2 regions of the Lactococcus sp. LG606 genome follow, and region 2 is predicted to be linked to the other one. Evidence: a T-box and tRNA genes for the amino acid it is inferred to sense, from the RefSeq annotation. Region 2 holds a T-box; the other holds one or more tRNA genes.
The links. A T-box is a leader RNA that pairs with one kind of tRNA and senses whether it is charged. The one in region 2 lies ahead of J0J35_RS08130 (valine--tRNA ligase), so its partner is inferred to be a tRNA-Val.
Positions count from the first base shown of each region.

Region 1: it has a tRNA-Val gene. The T-box ahead of J0J35_RS08130 (valine--tRNA ligase) is inferred to sense a tRNA for this amino acid. The anticodon was not compared.

Region 1 covers NZ_CP071301.1:1,352,694-1,368,020, forward strand. Annotated here, with positions in the region: gene J0J35_RS06685 (ATP-dependent Clp protease ATP-binding subunit) at 1-27, opposite strand, end outside; gene rpoD (RNA polymerase sigma factor RpoD) at 245-1,627, opposite strand; gene dnaG (DNA primase) at 1,663-3,549, opposite strand; tRNA gene J0J35_RS06700 (tRNA-Ser) at 3,623-3,710, opposite strand; tRNA gene J0J35_RS06705 (tRNA-Ile) at 3,749-3,822, opposite strand; tRNA gene J0J35_RS06710 (tRNA-Gly) at 3,862-3,932, opposite strand; tRNA gene J0J35_RS06715 (tRNA-Phe) at 3,936-4,008, opposite strand; tRNA gene J0J35_RS06720 (tRNA-Ser) at 4,016-4,105, opposite strand; tRNA gene J0J35_RS06725 (tRNA-Ile) at 4,112-4,185, opposite strand; tRNA gene J0J35_RS06730 (tRNA-Met) at 4,201-4,274, opposite strand; tRNA gene J0J35_RS06735 (tRNA-Pro) at 4,303-4,376, opposite strand; tRNA gene J0J35_RS06740 (tRNA-Arg) at 4,418-4,491, opposite strand; tRNA gene J0J35_RS06745 (tRNA-Gly) at 4,509-4,580, opposite strand; tRNA gene J0J35_RS06750 (tRNA-Thr) at 4,651-4,723, opposite strand; tRNA gene J0J35_RS06755 (tRNA-Leu) at 4,735-4,816, opposite strand; tRNA gene J0J35_RS06760 (tRNA-Lys) at 4,863-4,935, opposite strand; tRNA gene J0J35_RS06765 (tRNA-Asp) at 4,974-5,046, opposite strand; tRNA gene J0J35_RS06770 (tRNA-Val) at 5,049-5,121, opposite strand; rRNA gene rrf (5S ribosomal RNA) at 5,126-5,241, opposite strand; rRNA gene J0J35_RS06780 (23S ribosomal RNA) at 5,326-8,224, opposite strand; tRNA gene J0J35_RS06785 (tRNA-Ala) at 8,391-8,463, opposite strand; rRNA gene J0J35_RS06790 (16S ribosomal RNA) at 8,574-10,122, opposite strand; gene mnmG (tRNA uridine-5-carboxymethylaminomethyl(34) synthesis enzyme MnmG) at 10,427-12,301, opposite strand; gene J0J35_RS06800 (hypothetical protein) at 12,456-13,004, opposite strand; gene J0J35_RS06805 (DUF1033 family protein) at 13,147-13,518, opposite strand; gene J0J35_RS06810 (Mini-ribonuclease 3) at 13,604-14,005, opposite strand; gene cysS (cysteine--tRNA ligase) at 13,998-15,327, opposite strand, start outside.
Region 2 covers NZ_CP071301.1:1,650,311-1,665,637, reverse strand. Annotated here, with positions in the region: gene J0J35_RS08190 (DUF960 domain-containing protein) at 20-328, opposite strand; gene J0J35_RS08185 (MurR/RpiR family transcriptional regulator) at 360-1,208, opposite strand; gene recX (recombination regulator RecX) at 1,291-2,124, opposite strand; gene J0J35_RS08175 (MFS transporter) at 2,248-3,429, opposite strand; gene J0J35_RS08170 (aldo/keto reductase) at 3,446-4,264, opposite strand; gene J0J35_RS08165 (helix-turn-helix domain-containing protein) at 4,406-4,783, shown strand; gene J0J35_RS08160 (VOC family protein) at 4,792-5,184, shown strand; gene rlmD (23S rRNA (uracil(1939)-C(5))-methyltransferase RlmD) at 5,285-6,790, shown strand; gene J0J35_RS08150 (GNAT family N-acetyltransferase) at 6,825-7,334, shown strand; gene J0J35_RS08145 (MmcQ/YjbR family DNA-binding protein) at 7,336-7,683, shown strand; gene J0J35_RS08140 (DUF1912 family protein) at 7,686-7,934, shown strand; gene J0J35_RS08135 (FusB/FusC family EF-G-binding protein) at 8,059-8,673, shown strand; T-box leader at 8,707-8,877, shown strand; gene J0J35_RS08130 (valine--tRNA ligase) at 8,969-11,611, shown strand; gene J0J35_RS08125 (glucose-6-phosphate isomerase) at 11,760-13,106, shown strand; gene rsmD (16S rRNA (guanine(966)-N(2))-methyltransferase RsmD) at 13,205-13,744, shown strand; gene coaD (pantetheine-phosphate adenylyltransferase) at 13,734-14,231, shown strand; gene J0J35_RS08110 (SepM family pheromone-processing serine protease) at 14,221-15,264, shown strand; gene adhE (bifunctional acetaldehyde-CoA/alcohol dehydrogenase) at 15,296-15,327, opposite strand, start outside.

The DNA.
Region 1 (15,327 bases), 300 kb from region 2:
GTTTATTTTACAATTTTGGCAGAGCATCTCTTCCTCCTTTGTGGTTACGTCTTTTCTTTATTTTAACTTATTTTTTTAGAATTAAAGAATCATGTCTGGCTTCTTTTATTTAAAGTTTGACCTTTTTTGACCTTTAATAATTTTTATTATATCACTTCTCTCAAATTTATCAAATCTTTTGTACTATATTCTTTTTCAATTATAAGAAAAAACTCTTCGACATCTGTCGAGAGAGTTTTTTATATTACATAAAGTCACGCAATGGTTTGCTACGACGAGGATGACGTAACTTTTTAATCGCTTTCGCTTCAATTTGACGAATACGTTCACGTGTCACTTTAAATTGTTTACCAACATCTTCAAGTGTGTGCATACGTCCATCATCAAGTCCAAAACGCATACGCAATACGTTTTCTTCGCGGTCCGTTAAGGTATCCATAACTTCATCAAGCTGTTCACGAAGCAAGATACGGTTGGTATAGTCTACCGGACTTTCAATCACATCATCTTCAATGAAATCTCCAAGGTGTGAATCGTCTTCCTCACCAATAGGTGTTTCCAATGATACAGGTTCCTGCGCAATTTTTAAGACTTCACGAACTTTATCAGGTGTCATGTGCAATTCTTTACCAATTTCTTCTGGTAAAGGATCACGACCTAATTCTTGTAAAAGATTACGTTGTACACGGATTAACTTATTGATTGTTTCGACCATGTGGACAGGAATACGAATTGTACGTGCTTGGTCAGCAATCGCACGTGTGATTGCTTGACGAATCCACCAGGTCGCATAAGTTGAGAATTTGAAACCTTTCGTATGGTCAAATTTGTCCACAGCTTTCATAAGTCCCATGTTTCCTTCTTGGATCAAATCCAGGAATTGCATCCCTCGTCCAGAATAACGCTTTGCAATTGAAACAACCAAACGTAAATTGGCTTCCGCAAGCATTTGTTTGGCAAATTCTGCTTCATCACCACCTGCCACGATAGCTTCCGCAAGTTTTGTTTCTTCTTCAAGCGAAATCAATGGATAACGTCCGATTTCCTTAAGATACATACGGACAGGATCATCAATACGGACATTTGTCACGATTTCATCCATGGCATTATCATCAAGCTTTTCTTCTTCTTCAGCTTGCAAAGCTAATGGACTAGGATTTCCTTCTTTATCAACAATAGAAATACCTGCATCTTGGATTTGTTGAAGCAAATCTTCGATAGCTTCGGCTTCCAAACCAAACTTCACCACAAGCTCATCTGTAATTTCATCATCTAAAGCTTCTTCGAGAGGTTTACGTTTTGTAATATAAGCTGCTACTGCTTTATCAAAAGCCTTATTGTCAAAAGTATCCGAATCTTTAATATCGATTTTCTTGGCCGCTTTTTCTTTAACAGAAGTTACATGTTTAGAACCTTTTTCTTTTAACTCTTCCACATCAACTTTTTCAACAATAATTGGTTTAAAATCCATTGCCGCAAGGAGTTTTGCTTCTTCAGCTTCAAAAATAGAACTTGAATGCGATTTAACCGCCATACCAAGCTCTTGTGCTTTTGCGATTAAAGCTTTGTTAGTGATTCCAGTTTCTTTTGCAATTTGACTGATTCTTTTTTTATTATTACTTGCCAATTTAATCCTCCCCAATGAACAATATAAGCAATAGCTTATATTTTTTTCTTCTGATTAATGATTTGGATTGTGAGTTCCAGCTCACGTTCCTTGTTGCCTACTTTTTGGGCATTCTCTAGTTGTTTTTGCAATTCACTAAACTTTATTTGCTCCATTTCCTTTGCAAAAACGGCCACCAAATCTTCGAGCTCCTGACTACTTGTCTCATCTGGCAAATCAAGACTTAAGATTTGATAAAATAAATTTTTCTCATCGGTATCTAATGAGGTACCAAAGTGAGAAGGATCAATTTCTTCAAAACTCATAACCTCAAGTATGATTTTGTCAAAAAGGTTCTGGTAACGCTGATGGACAAAGCGAAAAGTTTCATCCTCCGCAAATTTTTGAAGAATACTCTGATGATAAATCATGCGATTCAAAAGTTGTTCCTCTGCCCGTTCACTTCGTGATAAACTTGGAAGTTGCGGCTGTTGTACAGTTTTAGCAGCCTCTTGACCAGAAGGAAAATCACCATAATAATCTTGCTCCGTTGCAATAAAACCAGGATCAGGATAATTCGAAAAATCTTCTTCCGAAAATCTCCCAAAACTCTCTTCAAAATTTCCCGCTTCTGCCCTTGATTTAAGGACGTTTTCACGCTTTAAATTGACAGATTGCTCTACTTGATTATACTCGAAATCAGGTAAAATCTCAACTAATTTTCTTATAAAAGCATCCTGTGCTGTAATTGACGAAACCCTTGCAATAACAGGCGCCATTTGCTCAATAAAATCCAATTGGTTTTGCAGATTTGAAAGGTTTTCAGGTTTCAAATAATCAATCAGAAATTCTGTCGGTTGTATCCTGCTGTTTTCCATCAGACCAGCTAATGATTCTAAAGAATATTTTTTACTGTAATCATCTGGATCCAAGCCTTCTGGAACACGAACAATCTGTGTCTTCTCTTCACCAATCAAATCAATTGCTTTATATATTGCATTTTGACCTGCCTGATCGCCATCATAGATAAGAACATAATTTTTAGCTATTTTTTTTAAACGCTTTACGTGTTTATCAGTTAAGGCTGTTCCCATAGTCGCCACAACATTATATACACCCGCTTTATAAGCTGCAATAACATCCATGAAACCTTCCATCAAGTAAACTTCACGTGTTTTAGAAATAACTGGTTTTGCTCTATCCAAATTATAAAGCTCGTAAGATTTATCAAAGATTTTTGTTGCACTTGTATTAATATACTTTGCCTTACTTGTATCATTTTCTTGCCATTTTCGGCCAGAAAATCCCACAACATGCCCGTACTCATTTTTGAGTGGAAACATAATTCTGTTTTGAAAAGCATCAAAAACCTTGTTACTTGAAAAGTTGAAAAGCCCGGAATTCGCTTGAACACTTTCATCAAATTTTCCAGAGAGATTTTTAAAAATGAAATCATTTTCGTCTGGTGCTAAGCCGATATTAAACTGCTTGATAATCTCAGAAGTAATCCCACGTTTTTCTAAATAAAGCCGAGCTTTTTCACCGATTTCTGTCGAAGTCAAAACAATATTATAAAGCCGTGCAGCTTGATTGTTTATATCATAAAGCATTGCATGAGGATTATCTTTTTCTGCAGTAGAATCATTCTCAATATTTAAGGTGATTCCAGCAAAACTCGCAACATCTTTTACTGCATCCACAAAACCAACTTGTTTATAATCTTTTATAAAATCAATAACATCGCCAGATTTTCCACAACCAAAACAGTGATAAAACCCTTTATCAGCATTGACATTAAAGCTTGGTGTTTTTTCCCCATGAAAAGGACATAGCCCTAAATAATTCTTTCCAGACTTAGTGAGAGGCACATATTGTGAAATTAAATCAGCAATATTTACCTGATTTTTTAACTCGGTTACTTCTTCGTTCGTAAGAAAAGCCATATAACCCCCTCTCATCTTAAACATTCTACATAAAGCATAAAAAACGACTATTCAACAATAGTCGTTGTACGGAAGGGGAGTAAGGGATTCGAACCCTCGCGCCGGTTTCCCGACCTAACGATTTAGCAAACCGTCCTCTTCAGCCTCTTGAGTAACTCCCCACCAGTTATTCACAATATATAGATATTATAAACATCTATGGGAACACGAGGATTTGAACCTCGGACCCCTGCGTTATCAACACAGTGCTCTAACCAACTGAGCTATGCTCCCAAATTATTAAAAAATCTTCTATATCCCAGAAAATTTTTAAGCGGGTGATGAGAATCGAACTCACAACATCAGCTTGGAAGGCTGAGGTTTTACCACTAAACTACACCCGCAAATGGCGCGAGACGGAATCGAACCGCCGACACATGGAGCTTCAATCCATTGCTCTACCAACTGAGCTACCGAGCCAAAGGAAAGGAGGATGTGGGATTCGAACCCACGCACGGTTTTACCCGCCTGACGGTTTTCAAGACCGTTCCCTTCAGCCGGACTTGGGTAATCCTCCAAAAAGTGGATCTTGTTGGATTCGAACCAACGACCGCTCGGTTATGAGCCGAGAGCTCTAACCAACTGAGCTAAAGATCCAGCTGTAAAATATAATAGCGGCGAAGGGGATCGAACCCCCGACCTCTCGGGTATGAACCGAACGCTCTAGCCAGCTGAGCTACACCGCCAAAAATTTCTGATAGAATAATCTATCAATCGGGAAGACAGGATTCGAACCTGCGACACCTTGGTCCCAAACCAAGTACTCTACCAAGCTGAGCTACTTCCCGAGATAAAGTTCATTATCATCATGATTTCATTCAGAAATCAATGCACCCGGCAGGATTCGAACCTGCAACCGCCTGATTCGTAGTCAGGTACTCTATCCAGTTGAGCCACGGGTGCATAATATTTAATTTCAAAGCGAACGACGAGATTCGAACTCGCGACCCCAACCATGGCAAGGTTGTGTTCTACCCCTGAACTACGTTCGCAACGCTTAAAGAAAGAAAAACTTTCTAAATACCTCTAGCTGCACTACACTAGGTCCAACAGTTAAAGGAATGCCGACTACATGATTCGAACACGCGACCCTCTGATTACAAATCAGATGCTCTACCAACTGAGCTAAGTCGGCTATAAAAGAAATGCGGATGAAGGGACTTGAACCCCCACGCCCTAAAGCACTAGAACCTAAATCTAGCGTGTCTGCCAATTTCACCACATCCGCTTGACAAGTTCTTTTACGCTTTATACCTCAACCTATTGTTAAAGTATGACCCGTGCTGGGCTCGAACCAGCGACCCTTTGATTAAAAGTCAAATGCTCTACCAACTGAGCTAACGAGTCTATTTCTTTTATTACCTTTCAAGTCTATCAACTTGAAACGGTTCCGACGGGAATCGAACCCGCGATCTTCGCCGTGACAGGGCGACGTGATAACCGCTACACTACGGAACCTATGGGAGTTAACGGGATCGAACCGCTGACCCTCTGCTTGTAAGGCAGATGCTCTCCCAGCTGAGCTAAACTCCCAATCACTTGGCATTTACCCTATCTCGCAGGGGGCAACCCCCAACTACTTCCGGCGTAATAGGACTTAACTTCTGTGTTCGACATGGGAACAGGTGTATCTCCTATGCAATGAATACCAAATCATGGTCTGAATGTATTGAACACTCAAAACTAAATAACAATCTCTTGATAAATAAGTAAAGCTGAACTCATATGTTCTATTACTTGGTAAAGTCCTCGAGCTATTAGTACTGGTCCGCTCCATCCCTCGCAGGACTTCCACTTCCAGCCTATCAACCTGATCATCTCTCAGGGCTCTTAATTCATAAAGAATGGGAAATCTCATCTTGAGGTGGGCTTCGCACTTAGATGCTTTCAGCGCTTATCCCTTCCCTACATAGCTACCCAGCGGTGCTCCTGGCGGAACAACTGGTACACCAGCGGTAAGTCCACCCCGGTCCTCTCGTACTAAGGGCAGATCCTCTCAAATTTCCTACGCCCGCGACGGATAGGGACCGAACTGTCTCACGACGTTCTGAACCCAGCTCGCGTGCCGCTTTAATGGGCGAACAGCCCAACCCTTGGGACCGACTACAGCCCCAGGATGCGACGAGCCGACATCGAGGTGCCAAACCTCCCCGTCGATGTGAACTCTTGGGGGAGATAAGCCTGTTATCCCCAGGGTAGCTTTTATCCGTTGAGCGATGGCCCTTCCATGCGGTACCACCGGATCACTAAGCCCTAGTTTCCTACCTGCTCGAGTTGTAGCTCTCGCAGTCAAGCTCCCTTATACCTTTACACTCTACACATGATTTCCAACCATGTTGAGGGAACCTTTGGGCGCCTCCGTTACTCTTTAGGAGGCGACCGCCCCAGTCAAACTGCCCGACAGACACTGTCTCCCACGCCGATTATGCGTGTGGGTTAGAGCAACCATGAAGCAAGGGTAGTATCCCAACAGCGACTCACTTGAAACTAGCGTCCCAAGGTCAAAGTCTCCTACCTATCCTGTACATGCTTCACAGGTACTCAATATCAATCTGCAGTAAAGCTCCATGGGGTCTTTCCGTCCTGTCGCGGGTAACCTGCATCTTCACAGGTACTAAAATTTCACCGAGTCTCTCGTTGAGACAGTATCCAAATCATTACGCCTTTCGTGCGGGTCGGAACTTACCCGACAAGGAATTTCGCTACCTTAGGACCGTTATAGTTACGGCCGCCGTTTACTGGGGCTTCAATTCAGAGCTTCGCCTAAGCTAACCCCTCCTCTTAACCTTCCAGCACCGGGCAGGCGTCACCCCCTATACATCACCTTGCGGTTTAGCAGAGAGCTGTGTTTTTGATAAACAGTTGCTTGGATCTTTTCACTGCGGCTGTATTTCTACAGCACCCCTTCTCCCGAAGTTACGGGGTCATTTTGCCGAGTTCCTTAACGAGAGTTCTCTCGATCACCTGAGGCTACTCGCCTCGACTACCTGTGTCGGTTTGCGGTACGGGTAGTATTGAATTAACGCTAGAAGATTTTCTTGGCAGTGTGACATCAAGGGCTTCGCAACCGTAGTTGCTTCCCCATCACAGCTCAATGTTAAAGGAAAATGCATTTGACACATTCCACACCTCACTGCTTAGACCAGAATCCATTAACTGGCTCCCTTTAGCCTACTGCGTCCCTCCATCACTAACAATACTAGTACAGGAATATCAACCTGTTGTCCATCGACTACGCCTTTCGGCCTCGCCTTAGGTCCCGACTAACCCAGGGCGGACGAGCCTTCCCCTGGAAACCTTAGTCTTACGGTGGATAAGATTCTCACTTATCTTGCGCTACTCATACCGGCATTCTCACTTGTAATCGCTCCAGCACCCCTCACGGTATACCTTCATCGCTGATTACAACGCTCTCCTACCATTTAATTAATATTAAATCCACAGCTTCGGTAATATGTTTAGCCCCGGTACATTTTCGGCGCAGGGTCACTCGACTAGTGAGCTATTACGCACTCTTTGAATGATAGCTGCTTCTGAGCTAACATCCTAGTTGTCTGTGCAACCCCACATCCTTTTCCACTTAACATATATTTTGGGACCTTAGCTGGTGGTCTGGGCTGTTTCCCTTTCGACTACGGATCTTAGCACTCGCAGTCTGACTGCCGCACATGTGTATTAGCATTCGGAGTTTATCTGAAATTGGTAACCCGAGATGGGCCCCTCATCCAAACAGTGCTCTACCTCCAATACACTTAAATTGCGACGCTAGCCCTAAAGCTATTTCGGAGAGAACCAGCTATCTCCCAGTTCGTTTGGAATTTCTCCGCTATCCACAAGTCATCCAAACACTTTTCAACGTGTCCTGGTTCGGTCCTCCAGTGCGTCTTACCGCACCTTCAACCTGCTCATGGATAGGTCACTAGGTTTCGGGTCTACATCATGATACTAAAGCGCCCTATTCAGACTCGCTTTCGCTACGGCTCCGCCTCTTCAGCTTAACCTCGCATCATAACGTAACTCGCCGGTTCATTCTACAAAAGGCACGCTCTCACCCATTGACGGGCTCGAACTTCTTGTAGGCACACGGTTTCAGGTGCTATTTCACTCCCCTCCCGGGGTTCTTTTCACCTTTCCCTCACGGTACTGGTTCACTATCGGTCATTAAGGAGTATTTAGGCTTGGGAGATGGTCCTCCCGGATTCAAACTGGATTTCGCGTGTCCAGCCCTACTCAGGATACTGCTAGGTATAAAGTCTATTTCAAATACGAGGCTATTACTCTCTTTGGCTTACCTTCCCAGGTAATTCTTCTATAGACTTTAAGTCCACGTTGCAGTCCTACAACCCCAAGAAGCAAGCTTCTTGGTTTGGCCTGTTTCCCGTTCGCTCGCCGCTACTTAGGAAATCGTTTTTACTTTCTCTTCCTGCAGGTACTTAGATGTTTCAGTTCTCTGCGTTACCTTCTCGTAAGCTATGTATTCACTTACGGATACTATGCATAACATAGTGGGTTTCCCCATTCGGAGACCTAGGGATCAATGCGTACTTACTGCTCCCCCTAGAATATCGTCGTTAGTCACGTCCTTCTTCGGCTCTTAATGCCAAGGCATCCACCGTGCGCCCTTATTAACTTTGCCATTAAAACAAGTATAAGTTTTTTCGAACTATTTAAAATAATTCGCAGCTTTACAGAAATGTTTTACCATTTCTCGGTTTATTTATCGTTATAAGATATTGTTATTTAGTTTTCAATGATCAATTCCTATTTTAACGTCTTCGTTGACAAGATACTTCCGTATCTTATGGAGCCTAGCGGGATCGAACCGCTGACCTCCTGCGTGCAAAGCAGGCGCTCTCCCAGCTGAGCTAAGGCCCCTTCTCTCAACGCAATCTTCTCTATCTTGCATCAAAAGACTGCTTGTTTGGTCTTTATAGACCCCTCAAAACTGAATAAAGTAGAACAACATCTTTTTTTATATTCCTTAGAAAGGAGGTGATCCAGCCGCACCTTCCGATACGGCTACCTTGTTACGACTTCACCCCAGTCATCGGTCTTACCTTAGGAAGCGCCCTCCTTGCGGTTAGGCAACCTACTTTGGGTACTCCCAACTTCCGTGGTGTGACGGGCGGTGTGTACAAGGCCCGGGAACGTATTCACCGCGGCGTGCTGATCCGCGATTACTAGCGATTCCGACTTCATGCAGGCGAGTTGCAGCCTGCAATCCGAACTGAGAATGGTTTTAAGAGATTAGCGCACCCTCGCGGGTTGGCGACTCGTTGTACCATCCATTGTAGCACGTGTGTAGCCCAGGTCATAAGGGGCATGATGATTTGACGTCATCCCCACCTTCCTCCGGTTTATCACCGGCAGTCTCACTAGAGTGCCCAACTTAATGATGGCAACTAGTAATAAGGGTTGCGCTCGTTGCGGGACTTAACCCAACATCTCACGACACGAGCTGACGACAACCATGCACCACCTGTATCCCGTGTCCCGAAGGAACTCCTTATCTCTAAGGATAGCACGAGTATGTCAAGACCTGGTAAGGTTCTTCGCGTTGCTTCGAATTAAACCACATGCTCCACCGCTTGTGCGGGCCCCCGTCAATTCCTTTGAGTTTCAACCTTGCGGTCGTACTCCCCAGGCGGAGTGCTTAATGCGTTAGCTGCGCTACAGAGAACTTATAGCTCCCTACAGCTAGCACTCATCGTTTACGGCGTGGACTACCAGGGTATCTAATCCTGTTTGCTCCCCACGCTTTCGAGCCTCAGTGTCAGTTACAGGCCAGAGAGCCGCTTTCGCCTCCGGTGTTCCTCCATATATCTACGCATTTCACCGCTACACATGGAATTCCACTCTCCTCTCCTGCACTCAAGTCTCCCAGTTTCCAATGCACACAATGGTTGAGCCACTGCCTTTTACATCAGACTTAAGAAACCACCTGCGCTCGCTTTACGCCCAATAAATCCGGACAACGCTTGGGACCTACGTATTACCGCGGCTGCTGGCACGTAGTTAGCCGTCCCTTTCTGGTTAGATACCGTCACTTAAGTAATTTTCCACTCTACTTAACGTTCTTCTCTAACAACAGAGTTTTACGATCCGAAAACCTTCTTCACTCACGCGGCGTTGCTCGGTCAGGGTTGCCCCCATTGCCGAAGATTCCCTACTGCTGCCTCCCGTAGGAGTCTGGGCCGTGTCTCAGTCCCAGTGTGGCCGATCACCCTCTCAGGTCGGCTATGTATCATCGCCTTGGTAGTCCTTTACACTACCAACTAGCTAATACAACGCGGGATCATCAAGTAGTGAAGCAATTGCTTCTTTCAAATAAGAATCATGCGATTCTCATTGTTATGCGGTATTAGCGTTCGTTTCCAAACGTTGTCCCCCGCTACTCGGCAGATTTCCCACGCGTTACTCACCCGTTCGCCGCTCTTCATAAAAATAGCAAGCTATCTTTAATCATCGCTCGACTTGCATGTATTAGGCACGCCGCCAGCGTTCGTCCTGAGCCAGGATCAAACTCTCATTTAAATTTAGTTCATCAAATGAACTGGCTGTTGTTTTGTCTTTCATTATTGAATTGACAGTTGGTATACAAGAAGTTAACTTCTCGCATATAGTCATTCTACTTTATTCAGTTTTCAAAGGTCTATCGCTCTCGTAAGAGATACGCTCTCTCGCGACAACTATTATATTCTATCAAACTCACTTTGTTCTGTCAAGAATAAACTGTGATTTTTCTCCCTTTTTTTTACACTCGTTCGGAAAACCCCGCCGTTGTCACGTTTAAAGACTATAAAAAAACCAGACACTTTGGGGGCTGGTTTCTTGTTTTTTATCTTTTTCCTTCAAGATAAACCATCAAAATGGAAATATCGGCAGGATTTACTCCTGAAATACGACTCGCTTGGCCTAGAGTTTCAGGATTTATTTTCTTGAATTTTTGGCGTGCTTCCGTTGCGATACTGTCTAATGCATCCCAATTCATATTTTTAGGAATGCGTTTAGCTTCTAAACGGTGCATCTTTTCAACTTGTTCTTTTGCTTTTTTGATGTATCCCTCATAGGTAACTTCTGTTTCAATAAGTTCAATAACAGTTCGATCAAGTTTCTCAGAAGATTCACCGACAAATCTAACTACATCAGAATACTTCACTTCAGGACGTTTTAAAAATTCAATACCCGTCAAAGCATCTTTGATTGGCCCAAATCCCATCATCCCAAGTTTTTCTTGCGTATCGGCAAGTGGTTTAAGTTTTTCTTTATTGAGACGAGCAATCTCTGTTTGGTAAGAAGTTAGTTTATCTTGGAAAGCCTCCCAGCGTTCGTCACCAACTAAGCCAATTTCTCGTCCAATAGATGTCAAACGCATATCTGCATTGTCATGGCGTAAAATCAAACGATATTCAGCACGAGAAGTCAGTAAACGATAGGGTTCTAAAGTTCCTTTAGTCACAAGATCATCAATCATTACACCGATATATGCATCACTTCGTTTAAGGATGAGCTCTTCTTTACCTTGAACTTTAAGACTTGCATTGATTCCTGCAACCAAACCTTGTCCAGCTGCTTCTTCATAGCCAGATGTACCATTTGTTTGTCCTGCAGTGAAAAGTCCTGAAACTAGTTTCGTTTCCAGTGTTGGACGGAGCTGGTGAGGTAATACCACATCATATTCGATAGCATAGCCAGTACGCATCATTTTTGCATCTTCTAAACCAGGAATAGAACGGACCAAATCAAACTGAACATCTTCCGGTAAACTTGTGGATAAACCTTGGATGTATACTTCTTCTGTATTCCGCCCTTCTGGTTCTAAGAAAAGTTGGTGACGGGGCTTATCTGCAAAGCGTACAACTTTATCTTCTATAGAAGGACAATAACGCGGGCCGACACCTTTGACAATCCCTGAAAACATTGGAGCACGGTGCAAATTTTCTTGTATAATCTCATGTGTTGTCTTACTTGTATACGTCAGCCAACAAGGAATTTGCTCTGTAAGGTAATCTTCATCTTTTGACAAAAAGCTAAAGTGATTAGGCTTTTCATCCCCTGGTTGAATCTCTGTCGCATCGTAATTAATACTTGATGAGAGTACACGTGGTGGCGTTCCTGTTTTAAAGCGTCCAATTTCAAAGCCCAAATTGCGTAAGTTATCAGCCAAGCTGACAGAGGCTAGCGAATTATTTGGTCCTGAGGAATATTTAAGCTCACCGATGATAATTTCACCACGTAAAGCAGTTCCTGTAGTAACAATAACTGCTTGGGCAGCATACTTCGCCCCCGTTGTAACTTTTACGCCTGTTACTTTTCCATCATCAACCAAAATTTCTTCGACCATAGCTTGACGTAAGGTTAGATTCTCTTGATTTTCTACTGTATGCTTCATTTCTTGCGAATATAGTGCCTTGTCTGCTTGTGCACGTAAGGCACGGACAGCAGGCCCTTTACCGGTATTCAACATCTTCATCTGAATATAGGTCTTGTCAATATTTCGCCCCATTTCGCCACCTAAGGCATCAATTTCACGAACAACTATTCCTTTGGCAGAACCTCCGATTGAAGGATTACAGGGCATGAAAGCAACCATGTCGAGATTAATTGTTAATAGAAGGGTTTTGGTGCCCATACGAGCTGAAGCGAGTGCTGCTTCTACACCAGCATGTCCCGCGCCGATCACTATGACATCATATTTTTCTTGAAATTCCATAATTTCTCCATTTTTACAAAACAAAAAGCCAAAGCCAGTGAAAAATACATGCTAAAAAGCACATATCTTCCCGAGCCTTGACCATCGAGTTTTTATGATAGGACTATTTTAACTCTTTTCAAAAATTTTTTCAAGAGTATTTTCCTATTTATTTTTACGATACTGCTTCACCATCACGATACAAGACCAACGAAGCAAGTTCCTCTACTGTTCGTGCTGAGCCTTCTGGTAGTATTCTGTCTTTTTCTCGAGATGTCGGATCATATTTGCCAGAATAATCAATCGTGCCGTTCCTTAATTTGACCGGAATAGGTGTGCCTTTAGGATATATTTCAAATCGGGAACCATTTTCAGGAGCAATACCTTCCAAATACATCCACAAATAAATCTGTCCTGTTTGTTCATTTATACCTCCATATTGGAGATAAAAATCCCGTTTCTGCTTCGTCACTTTTGAATCCAAAACACGTGCTCTTCTGCCATCAATATCACTTTCATAATTAACCCAATCCCCATGAATAGTTTCAAAATTTCCCATCTTTATTTGCTCAATATTAACTGTTTTTGCTGGGCTGTATTGGTCTGCTTTCGCAAACTCTATTGTTGGCGCGACAACAGAATGTTCATCCTGTTTCACAGCAAAAATTAAAAGAACAGCAGTAAGAACTAATGTAACGTCTGTGATAACAAGCAGTTTTTTCAAGGAAAGCTCCTTTCCATTTCGATTAGAATTTGATTATAAAATAATTATAACAAAATAACTTAATCTTCAATAACGTTTTACTTGGAGACTTTTTGACATTAAAAGACTTCTAGCTTAATGGCTAAAAGTCTTTTATACTTGATTAATTTTTATCCCAAAATTTATTACAAAATTTAGGAGGTAATTCTCCAGAAGATTTACCATACGCCCAGCGTTTTTTCTCTACTGGAAGTACATGCCAGTCTTCTAAAAGCATCAAACTTTGATAGCGTTGGAGATATCCTGCGCATTCTTCACACCAGATCTCATCTCCACTTCTCCAGAATGCAGCTAAAAGGTCATCTTGGCTTTTAAATTCTTTATAGCTTTTTGCCATTTTTAGCCATTCACTTTTGTACTTTTTCAAAGCTTGATAGAAGTCTTCATATTCATCTACTGATTGAATATCTTTTTGCCAGTCTTCAAAAAACCACCATGGTTCATCATAGCCTGACATTGTGATTACTCTATACATATTTCTTGTCCAGCTTCTTTTCTTTAATATACATCTCTTGTTATGTATTGTAACGAAAAAATATGCTTTTGAGAAATATTTTGCACTATTTTACAGATATGTCAATATTCTTAATGCAAAACGCAGCAAACTCCTCTAAACGTTCGGTCTTTTTAGTCAAGTGTAAGAAACCTACAACTGCTTCGAAGCCTGTAGATATACGATAAGTCACAACATCTGTGTTTTTCGCTGTTGTTTTAGAGTGCGCATTTCGTCCACGCTTGAAATAAAGAAGTTCCTCTTCTGTTAGAAAGTCAACGTCTTCCATTTTACGAATTAAGGCAGCCTGTGCTTTAGCGGAAACATATTGCGTGGCTTGTCGCTGAAGTTCTCCAGGTTTGGTTAATCCTTTATCGAGGAGATAATCTCTAACGAAAACTTCATAAACAGCATCTCCGATATAGGCGAGTGCTACACCATTTAATAACTCTGCATCTTTTTTATTCACGATGCCACCTCACACCTTGAGCAGTATCTTCAAGCACAATCCCTTGTGCCTTTAATTCATCACGAATCTTATCTGCTTGAGCAAAATCTCGTGCTGCTCTTGCCGCTTGTCTTGCTTCGATTAAGTCTTCAATTTCAGCATCTAATCTTGTATCTTGATTTTCAAAACGCAAACCGAGAATTAAGAGAACATCCTCAAAGAAGGCTTTAACTTCTAATCCACCATTTCCCTTATTTACCCAAGTGATAAAGTTATAAAAAACAGTTAAACCATTCGCAATATTAAAGTCCTCATCCATTGCTGTTTCAAACTCTGCTTTGAATTTAGCAAGAACTTCTAAGTCAGCCTGACCTTCTACTTCAAGATTGCGGTAAGCATTTTCAATCTTCTTGACATTATTTTCTGCATCTTGTACGGCTTCATCTGTAAAGTTAACAGGCCGGCGATAATGAGTCGTAGCCAAGAAAAAGCGGAGAACTGTTGGACTTACTACGTCGAGCATTTCATGCACGGTTTTAAAGTTTCCTAAAGACTTAGACATTTTTTCACCGCTAACATTTACAAATCCATTGTGCATCCAGTAGTTCACAAATTTTTTACCTGTTTTAGCTTCTGATTGCGCAATTTCATTGGTATGATGAGGGAACTCCAGATCAGCTCCTCCCGCATGTATATCTAAAGTATCCCCTAAAAGGTCACTGCTCATCACTGAACATTCGATGTGCCACCCTGGACGTCCTTCACCCCAAGGGCTTGACCAAGAAATTTCGTCTTTTTTCGCGGATTTCCATAAGGCAAAATCCGCTGGGCTTTCTTTACGTACTGTTTCTTCATCTGTTCGACCAGAAGCGCCTTGCAGCAGTTCTTCTAAATTTTTATTTGCGAGCTTAGCATAACCTTTTGATTTTGCAACACGGAAATAGACGTCGCCTTCGGCTTCGTAAGCAAACCCTTTATCCATTAAATCTTGAATAAAGGTAATCATCTTGTCGATATAGTTAGTTGCTCTTGGATTTACCGTTGCACGTTTAACATTGAGAGCATCTGTATCTTGATAAAATGCGGCAATATATTTGTCGGATAATTCAAGTGGTGTAAGATGTTCCTGAGAGGCTCCTTTGATAATTTTATCATCAACATCTGTAAAGTTAGAGACGTAAATCACTTCAAAGCCTCGGTATTCCATATATCTACGGATTAAATCGAAAGCAACAACAGATCGTGCATTCCCGATATGGATATAGTTATAGACTGTTGGTCCACAAACATACATCTTTATCTTATTTTCTTCGAGAGGATGGAACTCCTCGATTTTTCTTGTC
Region 2 (15,327 bases):
TTTATCTGGAGACTTTTGTTTAACGTTCTTGTGAAGAGATAATGGTTTCTTTACCATTATTATCAACAGCATGGAAATGCCGAGGCCAAGAATTATTAAAAGGGTATTGGAAATCAACTGTAATGGTTAAAGGATTGTGCGGCTGTGAAAATTTCACAGAAAGCAGTCCCTTTTGGTTGAGTAATTCAAAATTGATAAGGGGCTCAAGCGGGATAACGCCTTTTAGCTGATTGTCAATGATGAACCAAAAACTGTCAATGATTTCACCAGGAATACTAGAGACAGTTCCATAGCTTGCATAGCGTCCTTTTGTTTCAGTAAATGCCATTTTGGTCCTCCTTTATCATTAACTTTCTAGTTTAATTTAAACGGGTTTGGCTGATCACTTCTCGAATATTTTCCAAAGTATCTTCGATTGAATCCTGAGCTTTCATCCCGTACATCAAAAAGATGGCATCGAGAAGACTAATTTGAGAAACGGTTGAAGCGACAGCTTCAGGTCGAAAAGATATTTCTTCAGCGATTGAAATAAGTGCCAAGTCGCTTTTTTTCACCAAGGCTGAGTTGGCAAATGACGTAATGGCAATCACAGGAACGTGATTGCTCTTCAAAATATCAACGATTTTCAGTGTATCTTTGTTTTTACCAGTATGTGAAATAACAAAAGCACAGTCTTTTTCGGTCAGTTTAGAAGCCAACATTTGTTGATAATGAAAATCCTGATGATATACCGTTTGCAGTGGCATACGCAAAAATTTATGGTAAGCAATTAAAGCAACGGCATTAGAGCCACCCAGACCAAAAAAACCACATGTTTTGGCGGATAGGAGGATGTTCATAACCTTATCCAAAGTTTCGCTCTCTATCAGCTGCAATGTTGCATTGAGAGAAGAAATATTACTTGTAAAATTCTTGGCAAGAATATCTTTATAGCTATCTTCTGGCGATAGTTCGCTGAAAAAGTTGTCGGATTTAAATTTTTCGGTGCTGTGGATAGCTAACTTTAAATCTTGAAATGAATCAAAACCGATTTTTTTGGCAAAACGCGAAATGGTTGCAGTAGATACTTTAGTATTCTTTGCGAATTCTTGAATGGATAAGCGGGCAGCCGTGTCCATATTTTCAATCAAGTAATTTGAAATGGCTTGATCAGATTTACTGAGATTATCGTAATAAGAGTTGATACGTGTGATGAGAGATTGTGTCATATGCTTTCCAGTCTTGCTTTTATTATATCATAACACAATTTTGAGGTGGAAAATGGGAAATGCTTTTAAAGAGAAAGTTGATTTATTCCTCTTCAAAATCATAGTCTCGTATTGCGCTAGAAATATCACTAAAGTCGAATCCTTTACGGGCTAAGGCTTGGGTGATGCGTTGCTTAAGCTCATAGCCTTCGTATTTTCTACTGTATTTACGGGCACTTTTGTCGAGTTCAGTGTAAAGGAGCTCTAACTCATTTTCTTCATCCACTTCAAGTTCTAGACTTTCAAGAGCTATAGCGCTAATGGCATAGGAAAAACCCTTAGCAGTGAGTCCTTGTGTGATTTTTTGTTTTAGCTGTTGTAGAGTGTGACGACTTGCTTTTTGGCGGACTATCTTTTCCGCAAGAGCGACAGCCACGTCAATTTGTTTTTCTTCATTAAAAACTTGCGCTATACCCTCATCAATAAGTTGCAAATCTAGCCCCTTTAGGTGGAGTTTCTGTTTGATCTGATAAGGACCAGCACTTGCTGTGCGTACTTTTCCCTGGATATAACTTTCGATATAAGCGCGGTCGTTGAGGAGACCATTTTTAGTAAGGTTGTCAATGATCGCTTCGATTTGAATTGGTTGGATATTGTGTTCATAGAGGTACTTTTTGACTTCTGATGATGTCCGAGCCTTGTAGGAGATAAAGTAAAGTGCTAAGGATTTACCTTGCGCAAAATTGTCAAAAGCTAACAGCTGCTCCAGTTCCGCTGTAGAAAAGGCTTTATCCCTCGTCAGCATATATTTTACAACTGTATCCTCACAGACGTAAATTTTATCTTTAGCTTCCTCCCAGTCCTTATATGAAAAAGGCTCTGTTAGTATAACTTTATAAAGCTTTTTGAGTTTTGTGATTTCCTTGATTTTTATCATAACTTTATTATAACAGAGTACCGGATGAAGGAGAAATAGATTTTTTGGATCTAAGAAAAAAGCACTAGCGAATGAACTAGTAGCTTTTTCTAAAGTTGTCTTTGTTTTTTATCTTGGAGTGATTTATTTGATAGCAACTTTTTGTTTTTGAGCCCCAATAATGAGAAGCATAGCAAGGAGGACAATAACAATCCCTGCAAGTGGTGTATAGATAACGCTACTTATCTTCGCTACCTCGCCCCCCGTAAATGAACCCAGTGTAATACCAATGTTGAAAGCTGAAATATTAAAAGCTGAAACAAGAGTGATGTCTTGGGGAGTGAATTTTTCAGCCAGTTGGACAACATAGAGTTGTAAACCAGGCACGTTCATGAAGGCAAATAAACCCAGCAAAAGCGTTGCAAGTAATCCAAGCCACTGAGAAGCCAATAGTGCTGCTATAAAAAGGATAAGCAAACTTGCAGTTAAAGCACCAAACATTTTGAGTAATACAGGTAAAATATTTTTATTTGAGTAATGTCCACCGATAGTATTACCGATTGCTACCGTTATACCGTAAGCGATCAGAACGACAACAACAGTACTTGAACTGAAATTAAAGGTATCCTCTAATAAAGGAGCTAAATAAGTATAAGCAGCAAAGGTACCACCGTAACCAAAAGCAGTAATAAAGAAAGAAGTCATAATGTATTTATTGCGGAAAATTCTCGCAAAACCACTTAAATTTACTTTGCCTGGTATAGGGAGGTTTGTCGGAATTAAAAAGATGCTCGCTAATAATCCAATCAATCCAATTGCGGCAATGAAGATAAAGGACATATGCCATGTAGAATGTTGTCCGATAAAAGTTCCCAAAGGCACGCCGATAAAAGTTGCTACAGTAAGTCCTGTAAACATCAAAGCAATAGCAGAAGCACGTTTTTCAGGACGAACTACATTTGCAGCAATAAGTGTTGACACCGACATAAAGATACCATGTGCTAACGCTGCTAAAATACGTCCAACTAAGAGCAGGAGGAAAGTTGGAGCAAAAGCAGATAAGAGATTACCGCTGATAAAGAGTAGCATAATAGCTAACATTAATGAGCGCCGATTCCATGTGCCTGTAACAATCGTAAGAAGAGGTGCTCCAATAGTCACACCTAAGGCATATAAAGAGACGGTAAGTCCTGCTTGAGATAAATTGATATTAAAAGTGTTCACAATCATCGGCATAAGACCAACACTGATGAATTCTGTTGAACCTATGGCAAAGGCATTAATGGCTAAAGCCAATAAGGTTAGGCTTGGTGAAATTTTTTTCATGAAGGTTTCCTATTTTTTAAAAATTAAATGTTTCTGGATTTGGTCCCACGCGCAGATTTTCATCAAGATTGTTGAGGAGTTCCATATCATCTTGATTTAGAGAGAAATCAAAGATATCACGGTTGGCAAGCATACGTTCTGTTTTGACAGATTTCACGTTAACCAAAATACCTTGCTCTAAATGCCAACGAAGGATAACTTGTGCTGTTGATTTATTGTGTTTCTGAGCAATTGTTTTAATTGTTTCATTGTCTAACAGTTGTCCTTGCATCAATGGTGACCAAGCTTGTACTTTAATATCGTGTGCTTCTAAAAAGTGACGCAGTTCTTTTTGAGTAAGTTTAGGGTGAAGCTCGATTTGATTTACTGCAGGGATAACTTGTGCATAGGTAAAGAGACGCTCTAAGTGATGTTTTTGGAAGTTACTTACACCGATAGCTTTGATACGACCGTCTTTGTAGAGGTCTTCCATAGCTTTCCAAGAAGCTTCAAACCCATAATCAGTACCTGGCCAGTGAATGAGATAAAGATCAAGGTAATCCAGACCTAATTTTTCTAAACTTGTTTCAAAGCTTTGAATGGTTTCCTCATAAGAAAGGTTGCTGCCCCATAGTTTTGATGTGATGAAGAGGTCTTCGCGTGTAAGATTTGTGTCTTCAAGGCCAGCCTTGATCCCCTGTCCTGTGCCTTCTTCGTTACCATAAATTTGGGCGGTATCGATCAAACGATAACCGTTGATGATTCCGTTTTTTACGACTTCAGCAGTTTCCTCATTTGAGATTTGGAAAACGCCTAATCCTAATTCGGGGATATGTGTTGTATTGTTAAGTTTCATTGTCTTTTCTCCTTAGGTTTTCTTTTGACAAAAAATAGTATATAATAAAAATAACTTGTTGAATAGTACCTACTTTTTTGTCATATACATACAAAAAAGTAAGTTTTGTTTGAAATAAAGGATTTAGAAAGGAAATTTTTTTTGGAAAAAACTTATAACATAGGTGTAGAAGCCACAATGGACGTCATTGGTGGAAAATGGAAATCTATCATTTTGTGTAACCTCAGACACCAACCACGCCGTCCAGGGGAACTTAAACGAAGTATTCCAGGAATCAGTCAAAAAATGCTTACACAACAATTACGTGAATTAGAGCTGGATAATATCATTGTCCGCACCGTTTACAATCAAGTGCCGCCAAAAGTTGAATATTCGCTTAGCCCATATGGTGAAAGCTTGAATAACATTTTAGATAATCTTTGTTCTTGGGGGGAAGATCACGTCCGTAATCTCAAAGCTCAAGGAGAAGAAGTCTGCATCTTGGAAGAAGATGAACTTACGGCTGAGAAGATAAGATAGAGGGAAACATGTATACACCAAATTTTAAGAGCATACATCATATCGCTATTATAGGGAGTGATTATGAAAAATCACGACACTTTTATGTAGATATTCTGGGATTTCCAGTAATCAGAGAAAACCATCGTCCGGATAAAGGGGATGTGAAAATCGATCTTCAAATGAATGACAGTACTGAAATAGAGCTCTTCATTAAAATTGATGCCCCTGAGCGTGTCTCCTATCCAGAGGCGAAAGGTTTACGTCATTTGGCAATACAGACCGATAATATTGAAGCAGACATAGCTTATTTATCGGATCAAGGGATTAAAGTTGAAGAACTGCGCGTGGATGAAATTACCAATAAAAAGATGGTTTTCTTCTATGATCCTGATGAATTGCCAATAGAATTACATGAATAGAAAAAAATTCCAGTGAAGGTACTGGGATTTTTCTTTACAATTAGGAGAATCCTTGGATGTTAGTGGTCCAATTATAGGGAAATTATGTTAAAATTGGGATATGATTAATCTGAAAATTGGACAAAAAATCCCACTCAATATCGAGCGTATGGGTATCAATGGCGAAGGAATCGCCTCTTACCATGGGCGCTTGGTATTTGTGCCTTATGCACTGCCTACAGAAGAAATTTTGGCAGAAATTACAGAAAATGCCCGCAATTTTTCACGCGCAAAAGTTGTTAAGATAAATAAAAAGTCAAAATACCGTGTTAAGCCTGAAGATCGTGTTTACCATGAGCTGAGTGGCTCACACATCATGCATCTTGCTTATCCGCAACAATTAGAGTTTAAGCGTGATTTGCTCCGTCAAGCACTTGAAAAATACCGTCCAACAGGTTGGAAGAAGTACGAACTTCTGCCAACACTTGGTATGGAAAATCCTTTGCGTTACCGTAATAAGTTGCAATTCCAAGTGCGCCGTCTAAACAATGGCGATGTCATTGCTGGATTGTACAAAGAAGGCACACACCATTTGGTGAATTTAGAGAATTGCTTGGTTCAAGACGAAGTCATTCAAAATATCGCTAATCGTATCTGCCGTTTGATTGAAAAATACAATTTACCTGTTTATGATGAGCGTAAAGTCATGGGGATTCGCACCATCGTTGCGCGACGCAGCCAAAAAACAGGTGAAGTCCAAATTATTTTCGTGACATCTGCACGCATTAGTCTAGATGGACAAGTTTGGCCTGCCCCACGTGAAGAGCTCTCAAAACGTCAACGCAAAGATTTGGTGAAGATGGATAATATTTTATCTGACTTGACGGAAGAGTTCCAAGAGATTGTTTCTGTATCAGCCAACTTCCATCCGAAGAAAACCAGCGAAATTTATGGTGACCGTACACAGATGCTTTTTGCGGAAAAAGAAACGATTACCGAAGGCGTTTTGGATTATGACTTTGAGTTGTCACCACGTGCTTTTTATCAACTCAATTCAGAACAAGCTAATGTCCTCTATGGTGAAGCTGTACGTGCGCTAAATCCGAAAAAAGATGACCGTGTGATTGATGCCTACTGTGGCGTTGGGACAATCGGTTTTGGTGTGGCCAAGAAAGTAAAATCTGTCCACGGAATGGATATTACGCCAGAATCTATCGCAGATGCTAAAATCAATGCAAAACGTCTTGGCTTTAAAAACTGTCACTATGAAGTAGGTAAGGCGGAGCGTATCATTCCTAACTGGTATAAGTCAGGCCATAGAGCCACAGCCCTTATCGTTGATCCACCGCGTACAGGATTGGATGATGCTTTGTTGGAAACAATCACCACTTATACACCAGAAAAACTGGTTTACGTGTCTTGTAATGTTTCGACTTTAGCAAAAGACTTAGTAATCCTTTCGCAATTTTACAGCATCGAATATATCCAATCTGTCGATATGTTCCCACATACAGCACGTACTGAAGCGGTAGTAAAAATGCGTAAACTTGCCCAACCTTTAGCAGCACCTTTTCGTGCAGAAAAACCCAAGCAAGGATACGACAAGCCACGTAGAAAAAGAAAATAAAATAGGGCGTTTAGTTTGAGCGGAGAGGAAAAGCATGATTTATTTAAGAAAGGCAACCAAAGCGGATGTTATAACCATTATGCCGATTATTGCTCAAGCGCGAGAATTTCTGGGCAAATCCGGGAGTGATCAATGGCAAGCTGAGTATCCTGCACAAAGTGATATTGAAAATTTCATTCAGGAAGATGTCGGTTATGTTTTGATTGTAGATGAAAAAGTTGCAGGCTTTTGTGCGATCATTACTGGCGAAGATACGCAATATACGAAAATTTATAACGGTGAGTGGTTAAATGATAGCTTAGACTATGTCACTGTCCATTGTTTAGCACTGTCTGACCAATACCGTGGTCTGGGTCTGACAAAATATCTTTTTTCAAACATCTTTACTCTGATGCAAGCACGCGGATATAAGGACTTCCGCGTGGATACGCATCCAGCTAATGCAGTGATGCAGGCAGTCTTTGAACGTGAGGGCTTTGAAAAGCGCGGTATGGTTTTCTACGAAGGAGATCGCTTCGCTTATCAACTCCTTTTAGGAGAATGAGATGAATAAAGAAAACTGGCTATCGTTTTGCTTAGCGCTTGGTCCAACTTTTGCAGATACACCTTTTGCAAAGATGGAAAAAGGGCCAGCGACGATTGTAGTGAAGCATCTAAAAAATAAAAAATCTTTTGTCTACATCTCGGAGCGTGAAGGCGAGCTTGTTTTGGCTGTCAAAGGTTTACCTTCAGTCAATGAGGAACTGCGTGAATCTTTTGACTCAATACGCCCAGCCTGGCACATGAATAAAACACACTGGAATGACATTCATTTTGGTGGTGACGTTTCAGAGAAACAAGCGAAACAGATGATTGAGAACAGTTATCATTTAATCAAACCAAAAAGAGAATAAAAATGGAATATAAAGAAAAATTTTTAAAAGATTTTAGTGAGTGGGTGGACCAACAGGTTCAACTTTCAGAAATTGCAATGAAAGCCGCAGAAAAAATTGCGCATGAAGATAAAAAAATTGAAGCAAAAGAAGCAGCTATTCGTTATGAAAGTCGTCTCGATGCCTATCAATTTATTCAAGGGAAATTTGAAAACTATAAAGCAGGTAAAGATTTCCATGAGGTACCAGACTTAGGTACAAAAACTTTTTAAGTAATAAGGAGGGTTTTATGGAATTAAATCCTATGGTTGGTAAACAAGTGCGAGTAACTGCTCTCGCATAAGTTTACCGCTAAGTTAACAATATTCTCACTTAGCGGATAGTTAAGGAGAAAAAATGAAAGCATACGAATACAACAGAATAAAATACCTTACCTTTGATCTCATTAATGTTTATCATTCGGTTAATGAAAAAGCCACAGTAGAAGCAGTTTATGCTCAAACTGTAGCTGAAATAGAAGAGCTCTCGAAAGCAAAAGAAGTCGGGGACTTTTTAGAGAGAATTGCTGACAGTAAAACAACTAAAGAGCAAGCAGAACGAGATTTGCTCCATTTAAAGAATTTAGTTGAACCTTTTGCCTTACCATCTGAAAGTCAGATTAAAAAGATTTTTAGGAAGGTCAAAAAGCTTAAAGTTCCAGCTCAAGCATCTTGGGACATGAAAGAACTCACCTATTTTGCTTGGAATGAAATTTCCAGTCAGCGAAAATATATCGTGACAAGTGACGGACGAGGTTTTTATGGGACGACTTCTGGAAGTATAAAAAATATCTGTGCGATTTGTCAAAAAACAAGCCAAGTGACACAATTTTTAGCAATCACTAAAAGAGGTTCTGATGGTACCTATACTAAGAACGGAACATATATCTGTGTTGATAGTGTGAACTGTAATCGACAAATGCAAAAAATAGAAGGTTTAGAGCATTTCTTAGAAATAATCAAAGAACGCTGAGCGACCTTGCAAAAAACTGACAAATCTGATAGAATAAAAACACTAAATGAGGAGTAACAAGTCTAGTCTTTGAGAGAGAAATCGGTCGCTGTGAGATTTCAGATGAAGCTTGTGAAGGTTGCATTGTGGTCAGTTAAATAAAATTAAGTGTCTGCTTTAAAAAAGGCAGGAATTTAGGTGGTACCGCGCGTGAGCGTCCTATTTTGGATGTTTAGGTGCGGTATTTTTTTATTGACATACTCTTGAACTTCTCCCTCGACATTATTAACTGTTTTCATACCGAAAGGAAAAATAAATGACAGAAGAATTATCAACAAAATTTAATCCTGCTGAAGTCGAAGCAGGGCGCTATGAAAAATGGCTCGAACAAGGTGTTTTTGCCCCTTCAGGTGACAAAAAAGCAAAACCCTATAGTATCGTTATCCCACCACCAAACGTAACAGGGAAGCTTCATTTAGGACATGCTTGGGATACAACCTTGCAAGATATTATCATCCGTCAAAAACGTATGCAAGGTTTCGATACCCTCTGGTTGCCAGGTATGGACCATGCAGGAATTGCAACGCAAGCCAAAGTGGAAGCGCGTTTAGCTGAAGATGGTATTTCCCGTTATGATTTAGGCCGTGAGAAATTCTTAGACAAGGTGTGGGAATGGAAAGACGAATATGCCTCAACCATCAAAGAACAATGGGGTAAAATGGGTATCTCTGTTGATTATAACCGTGAACGTTTTACTCTAGACGAAGGTTTGTCTGCTGCAGTCCGCAAAGTTTTTGTTCAACTTTACAAAAAGGGCTGGATTTACCGTGGTGAGTTTATCATTAACTGGGATCCAAAGGCCATGACTGCGCTCTCTGATATTGAAGTTATCCATAAAGATGTCGAAGGTGCCTTCTATCACATAACTTATCCTTTGGCGGATGGTTCAGGTGCACTTGAAGTAGCGACAACACGTCCAGAAACTTTCTTTGGAGATACTGCTGTTGCTGTTAACCCAGCAGATGAACGTTATGCCAAATACATTGGTCAAAGTGTTATTCTCCCTATCATTAACAAAGAAATTCCTATTGTTGGTGACGAACACGCAGATATGGAAAAAGGGACAGGTGTGGTTAAAATTACCCCTGCCCATGATCCTAACGACTTCTTGGTTGGTCAACGTCATAACTTGCCACAAGTTAATGTAATGAATGCTGACGGTACAATGAACGAGCTCACAGGCGAATTTAATGGTATGGATCGTTTTGAGGCCCGCGAAGCTATCATTAAAAAATTAGATGAGCTCGGCAACTTAGTTAAAGTTGAGAAAATGATGCACTCCGTTGGGCACTCAGAACGTACAGGCGTAATGGTTGAGCCTCGCTTATCGACACAATGGTTCGTTAAGATGGAAGAGTTGGCTAAAAATGCAATCGCAAATCAAAAAACAGAAGATGCGGTTGAGTTTTATCCTCCACGTTTTAACGACACTTTCCTCCAATGGATGGAAAATGTACACGACTGGGTTATTTCACGCCAACTTTGGTGGGGACATCAAATTCCTGCATGGTACAACGAAGCTGGCGAAATGTATGTTGGCGAGGAAGCCCCAGAAGGTGAAGGTTGGGTTCAAGATGAAGACGTACTTGATACATGGTTCTCTTCAGCCTTATGGCCTTTCTCAACTATGGGCTGGCCGGATGAAAAGGCAGAAGACTTCCAACGTTACTTCCCTACATCGACCTTGGTTACGGGCTATGACATCATCTTCTTCTGGGTTTCGCGTATGATTTTCCAATCACTTGAGTTTACAGGAAAAGCACCATTTAATAATGTACTTATCCACGGTTTGATTCGTGATGAAGAGGGACGCAAGATGTCCAAATCTTTGGGGAATGGTATTGACCCAATGGATGTGATTGAAAAATATGGTGCCGATGCTTTGCGTTGGTTCTTGTCCAATGGTTCAGCTCCTGGACAAGATGTGCGTTTCAGCTACGACAAAATGGATGCAGCTTGGAATTTCATCAATAAGATATGGAATGTTTCACGCTATATCCTGATGAATGCAGGAGATATCACAGCAGAAGAAATTTCTACTCATCTTGACCAAGTGGCAGCGAAAACAGCAGGTAATGTTACCGATCGCTGGATTCTCACACGTTTGAACGATACAATTGCGCGTGTTACGGAACAAATGGATAAATTTGAGTTTGGTGTTGCAGGTCATATTCTGTATAATTTCATTTGGGATGAGTTTGCCAACTGGTATCTTGAGTTGACTAAAGAAGTAATGTTTGGCGATGATGAAGCAGAAAAAGACGTCACACGTTCAGTACTTGTGCATGTCCTTGATCAAGTGCTTCGTCTGCTACACCCAATCATGCCTTTCTTCACAGAAGAAATCTTCGAAAAACTTCCGACAGCTGAAGGCAAATCTATTGTGGTGACTGAATATCCAGAAGTACGTCCAGAATTTGATGATGCAGAAGCTGGAGATGGTGTTGCAATGCTTATTGAAATTATTACAGCTGTACGTAATATTCGTGCGGAAGTGAATACGCCTTTATCAAAAGCCGTGCCAATGATGATCAAATCAGACAAAGAAGCCTTCCTGAACAAGGTGGCGCCTTATATCAGACGTTTCACTAATCCAAGCGAGTTAACTATTGCAGCGGATGTGGCAGCACCAGAACAAGCCATGTCATCAGTTGTTACTGGTGCGGAAATCTACCTTCCATTAGCAGGCTTGATTAATATCGAGGAAGAAATTGCTCGTCTCAATAAAGAACTAGACAAATGGCAGAAAGAACTCGATATGGTTAACCGTAAGCTTTCTAATGAAAAATTTGTGGCAAATGCCAAAGCAGAAGTTGTAGATAAAGAACGTGCTAAATTAGCAGACTATCAAGAGAAGTTTGAAAGCACACAAGCCCGTATTGAAGAGTTACAAAAATAGTTTATGAGACGTGGAAAAGTTCCTAATTGTGGGAACTTTTTCTTTTTGGTATAGATAGGTTTACAATATCTTAAATTTTCATTTCTTGTTAAACCTATGGAAAAGTGATAAAATAAACAAAGAAAAAAACTCTAAGGAGAGATATAAGATGGCACATATTAAATTTGACTATTCTAAATTGAAACCATTTGTAGCTGATAAAGAACTTGACGAAATTCAATGGCAAGTTGATGGCGCAGATAAACTTCTTCGTGAAGGAACCGGTGCTGGTTCTGACTTCATCGGTTGGTTAGATCTTCCAGAAGACTATGATAAAGAAGAATTTGCACGCATTCAAAAAGCAGCAAGCAAAATTCAATCTGACTCAGAAGTTCTTATTGTTATCGGTATCGGTGGTTCATACCTTGGTGCCCGCGCTGCAATTGACTTCTTGAACAACAGCTTTGTTAATCTTCAATCAAAAGAAGAACGTAAAGCACCACAAATTCTTTATGCAGGAAATTCAATTTCTTCAAGCTATCTTTCAGACTTGGTAGAATATGTGGCAGATAAAGATTTCTCTGTTAATGTTATCTCTAAATCAGGAACAACAACTGAACCAGCAATTGCTTTCCGTGTCTTTGAAGAACTTTTGGTTAAAAAATATGGCCGTGAAGAAGCAAATAAACGTATCTATGCAACAACAGATAAAGAAAAAGGTGCCGTTAAAGTTAATGCTGATGCAAACAACTGGGATACTTTTGTTGTGCCGGATTCAGTTGGCGGACGTTTTTCAGTTTTGACAGCTGTTGGTCTCTTGCCTATCGCAGCATCAGGTGCTGATATTACAGCTCTTATGGAAGGTGCTAACGCAGCGCGCAAAGAATATACAGCCACAGACGTACGTGAAAATGATGCTTATGCTTATGCAGCGCTTCGTAATATCCTTTACCGCAAAGGTAAACTTTCAGAAATCTTGATTAACTATGAGCCATCATTGCAATACTTCTCAGAATGGTGGAAACAGTTGGCAGGTGAATCTGAAGGCAAAGATCAAAAAGGTATTTATCCAACATCAGCAAACTTCTCAACAGACTTACACTCATTGGGTCAATTTATCCAAGAAGGTACACGTTCTGTATTTGAAACAGCTATTCGTGTTGAAAAACCACGTAAGAACATTAACATTCCTGAACTTGAAGCAGATCTTGATGGTCTTGGCTACTTGCAAGGTAAAGATGTTGACTTTGTCAACAAAAAAGCAGCTGACGGTGTTCTCCTTGCACACACAGATGGTGACGTTCCAAATATGATCGTTACTTTGCCTGAGCAAGATGAATTCACTTTAGGTTACACTATCTACTTCTTTGAGCTTGCAATTGCGATCTCAGGCTACTTGAATGGTATCAATCCATTTGACCAACCAGGTGTTGAAGCTTACAAACGTAACATGTTTGCACTTCTTGGCAAACCAGGATTTGAAGAATTGAGTGCTGAATTGAACGCACGTCTTTAATCAAAAATGAGATAAAAACAAAAACCACAGTACATCATTGAACTGTGGTTTTTTTGATGCTTGTGGGCGAAGAAGATACAGTGTGCTATAATAGAACAATGAGAGTTGTAGCAGGAAATTATGGTGGTAGACCACTGAAAACATTGGCAGGAAAAACAACACGTCCAACGACAGACAAAGTTAAAGGAGCAATTTTTAATATGATTGGTCCATATTTTGAAGGTGGACGAGTTCTGGATTTATTCTCAGGTTCAGGTTCGCTTGCTATAGAAGCTGTATCACGTGGGATGGACAATGCTGTAATGGTTGAAAAAGACCGTTCAGCACAGCTGGTGATTGCAGAAAATATTAAGATGACCAAGGAAGAGAAAAAGTTTCAACTTCTTAAAATGCCAGCAGAACGTGCTTTGGCTAATCTTTCTGGACAGTTCAACTTAGTTTTATTAGACCCACCTTATGCGAAAGAAAGTATTGTTGCTAACCTAGAAGAAATGCAGAAAAAAAACTTGTTGGCAGATGATGCTGTCGTGGTTTGTGAGACGGATAAGGAGGTCACACTTCCGGAAAATATCGGTCACTTGTCGTTAAGTAAAGAAAAAGTATATGGAATTTCAAAGGTAACCATCTATGAAAGATAAAATCGGTTTATTTACGGGCACTTTTGACCCGGTCACAAAAGGCCATCTTGATATCATTGAACGTGCCAGTAAGCTTTTTGATAAGCTTTATATCGGTATTTTTAAAAATGAAGCTAAAAATCCTTTGTTCAGTCTAGAAGAACGTGTAGCTCTAATCGAAACAGCCTTAGCAGATTTACAATTAACCAATGTGTCAGTCATTGCACATGCGAGTGATCTGACAGTAAATATTGCGGAGAAACTTGAGGTAACAGCGCTTGTTCGGTCCGTTCGCAATGCGGCTGATTTAGACTATGAGAAAAATATGATTTACTTTAACCGTGAAATGACAGGGGTCGAAACCATCTTACTGACTGCAAAACCAGAACTCGAAAATATTAGTTCTACCCGAATGCGTGAACTTTATCATTTTGGTCAAGACCTAAGTCGATGGTTACCTACAAATGTTATTGAAACATTGAATGAGAAAAAAGCACATGAAAAATGAAAAAATAAAAAAGCATAAAAAACTAAAGCTATTCTTTGCCATCGCGCTACCGCTTCTTATTGTAGTGGGTTTATTCTTCCCCTTACCTTACTATATCGAGCAGCCAGGAGGAACCATTCCAGTTAACCAAATGGTTGATGTTGCAGGGAAAAAAGACGAACATAAAGGCAACTTTTATTTAACGACAGTTGAAATGGTTCGCGCCAATGCAGCAAGTATGCTTTATTCCAAGTCGAACTCTTTTGCCACTGTTGTGAGTAGTGAAGAGATGACGGGTGGAATGACCAATCAGCAATTTGACTTGGTCAACCAGTTTTATATGCAGACAGCGCAAAACACGGCTATTTATCAGGCCTTTAAGTTGGCAGGGAAACCTTATGAGATGAAGTATCAAGGTGTTTATGTTTTGAGCATCACTGAGGATTCAACCTTTAAAAATGACTTACAACTTTCAGATACGATAACGGCAGTTAATGGACATACTTTCAAATCTTCAACTGAGATGATTGATTATGTATCGCAACAAAAAGTTGGGGATAGCGTTACCATCAAATATACACGTGTGGATGGCAGTAATCATGAAGCCACAGGTAAGTACATTAAGTTGAGTAATGGTAAAACAGGGATTGGTATTGGTTTAGTAGATCATACCCAGGTTGTGACAGACCCTAAAGTTAAAATCGATGCTGGAAGTATTGGCGGGCCAAGTGCTGGTATGATGTTTACCTTGGAAATATATAGCCAAATCACAGGCAAAGATTTACGTCAAGGACGCGAAATTGCAGGTACTGGAACGATCAATGAGGATGGCAGCATCGGGCAAATAGGTGGCGTTGATAAAAAAGTTGCTACAGCAAGTAATGCGGGCGCAAAAATTTTCCTTTGCCCAGATGAAACGGAAGAACAGACAAAGGCTTCTGGTACAACAAATAACTACACAGAAGCGCTTGCGGCAGCTAAAAAGTTGAATACAGATATGAAAATTGTACCTGTAAAGACGATTCAAGATGCGCTAGATTATCTCGAAAAATAAAAAAAGCTGTAAATTACAGCTTTTTTTATGCTTAATATTGATCTTGTAAGAGTGTTTTAAGCT